DNA from 2 places in the Exiguobacterium sp. s142 genome. Region 1 is predicted to be linked to the other one. Evidence: predicted binding sites of a transcription regulator. Region 1 holds the regulator's gene; the other holds the start of a gene.
What was found. Region 1 encodes LexA, which represses DNA repair genes until DNA is damaged. Its sites were predicted from a motif close to CGAACATATGTTCG; they were not measured.

Region 1 (3,417 bases):
TTTTAAATATTGTTGACGCAACGCTTGTTGCTCGTCCATCTCTTGTTGTGACAAGCCGTCTGTCTTTGCCTTGTTGGCGAGGAAGTTAATCCGCTCCAATTGTTCGGGTGCTAACATAATGGTTCGCCCCCTCTCTACTGAATTTGTAGTTCTACTGTACAAAATCAGGGCGTAGGAATCAAGTTTCTGGCACTGCCACATGCTCCAAATAGCGACGGTTCACAGTCGCTTTCGAGACTTCGTAGCCGAATCCGCGGAGCGTGGCCGCGATTTCAGCGAAGGTGAGCCCCCGCTCCCGAAGTTGGACGATCTCCTCGATCGGCACTTCGATCCGGCTCCTCCCACCTTGGTCATGGTGCTGAATGTTGCGTTGCGGGTTGAAGCCGTTCGCGACCGCCCGGCGCATGCCGCGCGATATCTTGGCGTTATGAATCTTCCGTTGATACTCCTCGACGACGCTGACAATCTCAAGCACCATCTTCTCGGCGTCGGAGACGACGTATTCGTCGGGCGACTGCATCGTCAACAGCCGGACGTTATGCTTCATGAGCGTATGCAAGATGGCGATTTTTGCATTCCCTCGGCCGAGGCGACTGTCATCGCTCACGAGCACGGCATCGAGCTTTGACGCCGACACATGCTCTAACAGATCGAGCAGACCCGTCCGATTGACCTCGAAACCGCTCTCTTGTTCGGTGATCACATCGATCACTTCCGCATCGAGACGTTTGGCCATCTGTAACAATTCCGCTTCTTGCCTCATGAGCGAGGTTTCCTGAGTTGACTTGTTCGTCGATACGCGACAATAAATGACGACTCGCATCTCGTCACTCCCTTTCTTTCCAGTCATCCTTTTACGATACACAGGATGAGCGGGTGTTCGCAATCCAAATCGATCATTCAGCGGCGAACCACGTCGTTTTCCGTTCTTCTTTTTCCGCACGTTCCGCTAACAGCTGGGCTTCGAGCGTTTCCGCTTCGTTGAACGCAACTTCTTGTTCGATACTTCTTTCGACCGTCATCACTGTCGGTTCGACAACTTCGCCTTGGCGAAACTCGCCGACTAAGTAAAAGGCGAACATCCCGAGCACTACCATTCCGACCAATATGAATCCGTTGATTGTATCTTTCATTTGAACCGCCTCCAAATATAAGAATATGCGTTCTTAGGAACGTATGTTCGTTTATCTGTTCTCATCATAAAACAAGAACTTCTGTTCGGTCAAGAAAAAACGAACGAATGTTTGTACGCTCATATGTTCTTGTGTTAAAATAAATCCATAAAGAATAGGATGCGTTCGCAGGTTATTCGACATAAACGAGGTGAAATCCATTGAAAAAAATGTCAGCAAGACAGCAACAGATTCTTGATTTTATAAAAGCTGAAGTTCGGACGAAAGGTTATCCGCCGTCAGTCCGCGAAATTGGTGAAGCCGTCGGTCTCGCATCGAGCTCGACCGTGCACGGTCACTTGGACCGTCTTGAAAAACGTGGATTGATTCGGCGCGATAAGACAAAACCGCGTGCGCTCGAAGTGTTGAGCGAGGACGCCCCGTCTATCGAGGAGCGTGAGACGGTCATGTACGTCCCGGTTATCGGGAAAGTTACGGCCGGAACACCGATCACGGCGATCGAGAACGTGGAAGAACACTTCCCGCTCCCGGCCCATATCGTCGGTTCGGATAACGTGTATATGCTCTCCGTCTCTGGCGATTCGATGATCAACGCCGGAATCCTCGACGGAGACCGCGTGCTCGTGAGACAACAGAACACGGCAGACAATGGAGAGATTGTCGTCGCGATGACGGACGAGGGTGAGGCGACCGTCAAACGGATCTACAAAGAGGCGTCGAAAGTCCGACTCCAGCCGGAGAACGATGAACTTGAGGCGATGTATTTCGATAACGTATCCATTTTAGGGAAGGTCATCGGTGTATACCGGACGATCCATTAATGGCTAGCGGCAAGACACATACGCGTACGAACCTCGTGGCAATCGGTGCTTTAGCGATTGCCACGCCTTTTATTGATGTCGATATCCCGACTACCCTTTTCCTCGGTGCGCTTATCGGGACGTTCTGGCTCTCCCCGGACCTCGATTTGAAATCGGATGCATACTATCGGTGGGGACCGCTGCGTTGCTTTTGGCTCCCTTACGTGAAGCTGATGCCGCACCGGTCGCCGCTGTCGCACTTGCCGGTGTTGAGCGATCTCATTCGTGTCATCTACCTTGGCTTCCCGCTCGCGCTCATCCTTACGTTCACCCCGTATGAAGCGGCTGTGAAGACGTGGCTCGACTTGAACGGCATCCCGTTCTTCCTCGGTCTCGTGTTCGCGACGACGCTCCATACGGCACTCGACTATGCGTCCACATTTTTCAAACGTGCGTTCTAATCGCAAAACAAGCGACCACTCAATTTCGAGTGGTCGCTTGTTTTGACTAAAAAAACGCCCGATCCAAGAAACTGGATCGAGCGTTTTTTGAATCCATTCGACTTAGTAGAGCGTCATGTACTGATCGCGTTCCCACTCTGTTACTTGCGTGCGGAACATGTCCCACTCGATCTCTTTCAACTCGAGGAAGTGTTCGCCGATGTGGTCACCGAGCGAATCCATGACGATTTTGTCGGCGCGGAGTACTTCGAGTGCGTCGAAGAGTGTCGCCGGAAGATCGTCGATGCCGTTCGCAACACGCTCTGGCTTGTCCATCACGTAGATGTTGCTGTCGATCGGTTTCGGTGCTTTCAAGTCTTTCTCGATGCCGTCAAGACCAGAAGCCAAGAGGGCCGAGAGCGCGAGGTACGGGTTCGCCGCCGGGTCGACCGAACGTACTTCGATACGTGTCGAGAGGCCGCGGGCAGCCGGTACACGGACGAGCGGTGAACGGTTACGGGCGCTCCATGCGACGTAGCATGGTGCTTCGTATCCAGGCACGAGACGCTTGTACGAGTTGACCGTCGGGTTACAGATCGCCGTGAACGCACGTGCATGCTCGAGGATACCAGCTGTGAAGGCGCGTGCCGTATCCGAGAGCTCCATGTCACCGTTCGGGTCGTAGAACACGTTCGTGTCGCCTTTAAAGAGTGACATGTTCGCATGCATCCCTGAACCGTTGACACCGAAGAGTGGTTTCGGCATGAACGTCGCGTGAAGGCCATACTTCGCCGCGATCGTCTTGACGACGAGTTTGAACGTTTGGATGTTGTCGGCAGTCGTTACCGCATCCGCGTATTTGAAGTCGATTTCATGCTGTCCTGGTGCGACTTCGTGGTGTGACGCTTCGATCTCAAAGCCCATGTTTTCGAGCTCGATGACGATTTCTTTACGGCAGTTCTCACCAGAATCGACAGGTGCCAAGTCGAAGTAACCGCCTTGGTCGTTCAATTCGAGTGTCGGCTGTCCGTTCAAGTCTTTCTT
Region 2 (3,417 bases), on a different contig from region 1:
TGATGTCCGCTTCTTGCGTGACCGTCTTCGCGTTCAACACCTCATGCTGAATCCGCTGTTTCGACAAGTGCTTACTGATGGCCTCGGACTGGGCGATCGACGTCGTGCCGATCAACACCGGGCGTCCCATCTCATGCAGCTCGACGACTTTGTCGGTCACGGCCGCATACTTTTGGTCGACCGTCATGAAGATACGGTCCGGGTGGTCTTCGCGCAAACGCGGCCGGTTCGTCGGCACTTGGACGACGTCCATGTTGTACGTCTTCAAAAACTCTTGGCGAGACGTCTGGGCCGTCCCGGTCATACCGCCGATGAGCGGATACATCCGGAAATAATGCTGAATCGTGATCTCGGCCGTCGTCTTGTTCTCCTCGGTGATCGTGACGCCTTCTTTTGCCTCGAGCGCCTGATGGAGCCCTTCCGACAGACTGCGTCCTTCCATGATCCGTCCCGTGAACAAGTCGATGAGCTCGATCTTGTCTTCTTTGACGATATAGTCGACGTCTAGTTCGAACAAGACGTTCGCCCGGAGCGCTTGGACGAGGTAGTGATAGAGCACTTGATGCTCGGCGCTGAACAAGTTATCGACCGCGAACATGTCTTCGATTTTCAAGATCCCGGAGTCAGTGAGCGCCGTCGATTTCGATTCGAGGTCGACTTCGTAGTCCGCCTCGTCGAGCTCGGTGACGACACGTTGCGCCAACTCCTTCAAGCGGATGTGCGAGCGGTCTTTTTGGGCGATGATGAGCGGCGTCTTCGCCTCGTCGATCAAGATGCTGTCGACTTCATCGATGATGGCGAAGTGGAACGGGCGCTGGACGCGCTCTTCCGGTGACCCGACCAAGTGATCGCGCAAGTAGTCGAACCCGAACTCGGTCCCGACGCCGTATGTAATGTCGGCCTGGTAAGCAGCGTGCTTGTCGCTCTGTTCCATCTCAGGAACGTTCAACCCGACCGAGAGACCAAGAAAATCGTGGATCTGCCCGATTTGGTTCGCGTCACGCGTCGCGAGATATTCGTTGACGGTGATGACGTGGACGCCTTTGCCTTCGAGTGCTATGACGTAACTCGGGAGCGCGGCGACGAGCGTTTTCCCTTCTCCGGTCGGCATCTCGGAAATGTTCCCTTCGAGGAGGGCGAACCCGCCGATGAGCTGGACGTCATAGTGACGCATGCCTAAGACACGCACCGCCGCCTCACGGACGAGGGCGAACGCTTCTTCGGCGACATCATCGACTTTGGCGCCGTCGATGATTTTTGCTTTCAATGTTTCGGTATATGTGCGCATCTCGTCGTCCGAGAGCGCCTGCATCGTTGTCTCTAATTGGTTGATCCGGTCGACGCGTCGCTGATAGCCTTTCAAGCGTCGGCTCTGGTCATTCGTCAATTGCTTTACAAACTGAATCACGTTGTAGCCTCCATTTAGTTCACAGTCATTGTCAAATCCATACCCGTCTATTATAGCGAAATTTTGCTCATTTCGGAGACTTTTTTACGAAAACTTCCTAAAAGATGGTTTTTAAATTGTGAAATTCCTATAAAAATTGGGTAAATTTCAAAATATATTTACAAGTTTATTTTCATTTTTCTATTTGAGACGGTTTGAGACCGTGATACGATAAGAAAAACAGAACATTTGTTCGTAAAAAAGGAGATGGGATCATGCGCCGGCGGATCTTCTGTGTCGACAGCGTCTCATTTTATGCCAGCTGCGAGTGCGCGGCCCGTAACTTGAACCCGTACAAGACGAAGCTCGTCGTCTTATCGAACTTACAGGACAGCGGCGCCCTCGTCCTCGCCGCGACCCCCCCGCTGAAACGGCTCGGCATCAAGACCGGCTCCCGGCGCTTTCACATCGACCGCCTGCCTTGGCATGAACGACGGCACGTCCTCTACGCCGAGGCCCGGATGAGCCACTACTTGAACGTATCGGTGCAAATCGTCCACATCCTGCACCAGTTCGCACCGCCTGAGGCGATCCGCGTCTACTCGGTCGATGAGACGCTCGTCGACTTGACGGGGACGGAGCGCTTGTTCGGGAACGATGACCACGTCGCCCGCCTCATCCGCTCGACCGTCTTCCGCTACACCGGCGTCCCGGTCACAATCGGGATCGGACCGAACAACGTCCTCGCCAAACTCGTCCTCGACTTGCATGGCAAAACGACCGGTGTCGCCAGTTGTGCCCTCCACGACGTCGAACGATTGATCCATCCGGCCCCGATCGAGAAGATGTGGGGCGTCGGTGCGAAGATGGCGGTCCATCTCCATCGGCTCGGCATCGACACGATCGGCGACCTGGCCCGTTATCCGCTCGACGTGTTGCACGATAAGTTCGGTGTCATCGGCGCCGAGCTGTGGCACCACGCCTGGGGCATCGACGAGTCGCCGACGATCCTGCCAACGAATTCGTTGTTCGGGGCGAAACGCCAACGGCCCCGGACGATTGGCCACGGCATCACGCTCATGAAAGACTATACGACGGAAAGTTCGATCCGACTCGTCTTGCAGGCGATCGCCGTCGAGGTCGGGATGCGGACGCGGCAGTCCGGACTCGTCGGCGGCAGCATCCATCTCGGTGTTCGCTACACTCGGACGAGCGAGCGGCGCGGCTTCAGCAAACAAAAAAAGCTCGCCCGCTTCACAGCGGACGAGCTTGAGTTTTTGCCGGTCCTGTTCCAACTGTTTCTTGAGGCGTGGGACGAGACCGAGGCGGTCCGTTACGTCTCGGTCGCCCTCGGCAAGCTCGAGCCCCGGAGCGGCCACGTCCAGCTGTCGTTGTTCGAGGACGAATGGGCCCGGGCCCGTCGGTTCGACTTTTTAGACCTCGTCGATCAATTGAACGTCCGCTTCGGCCGCGGCACGATCCGTCCGGCCTCGAGTCTACTGAAAGACAGTCCGCTCCGCACGCGGCAACGCCTGATCGGCGGACATAAACAAGGAGGTGAACCGTCATGAGCCAGACCCGCTACAAAGACCGCGGTGAATTGAAGTGGATCCCGTTTCTCATGCCCGAACACGTGGCGCTGCTCAAAAAATATTACGCCCACGTCCAAAAGATCGAGCTGCCCGACATCGACGAGCAACTCCTTTATCTGTGGCAGACCGAGCTCGAACGGGCCATCCGGGAAGGCGACCAAGTCGAACTGACGTTGTTCGAGGATGGTCTCGCCCGCTCCGTGCGTGGCTACGTCCATGCCATCTATTACGCCGAACGCGAAGTCGAACTGTTCGACACGGACGTGCGCCGCATCCCGTTCAGCCACATCCTGTCGGTCCGTTAAGACGCGTCAATCGCGTCTTGCGTCGTCTCGAACGTCACAATCCCGTCGAGGACGCCATAGTGATCGAGCGTCTGCCGCACGGGTTCTGATAAGTGGGCGAAAACGACACGTCGATCCGCCGCTTTCAGTTCCC

Region 2: KNP77_RS06120 (Y-family DNA polymerase) is a predicted target of LexA. The motif match lies at 1,630-1,643, and genes of this name have one in related genera.

What each region holds. Positions count from the first base shown of each region.
Region 1 covers NZ_JACSMB010000006.1:114,441-117,857, forward strand. The annotation lists gene KNP77_RS07745 (DUF896 domain-containing protein) at 1-117, opposite strand, end outside; gene KNP77_RS07750 (YneB family resolvase-like protein) at 179-823, opposite strand; gene KNP77_RS07755 (hypothetical protein) at 897-1,133, opposite strand; gene lexA (transcriptional repressor LexA) at 1,334-1,954, shown strand; gene KNP77_RS07765 (metal-binding protein) at 1,954-2,394, shown strand; gene glnA (type I glutamate--ammonia ligase) at 2,497-3,417, opposite strand, start outside.
Region 2 covers NZ_JACSMB010000005.1:1,918-5,334, forward strand. The annotation lists gene secA2 (accessory Sec system translocase SecA2) at 1-1,408, opposite strand, end outside; gene KNP77_RS06120 (Y-family DNA polymerase) at 1,663-2,958, shown strand; gene KNP77_RS06125 (YolD-like family protein) at 2,955-3,284, shown strand; gene KNP77_RS06130 (SulP family inorganic anion transporter) at 3,281-3,417, opposite strand, start outside.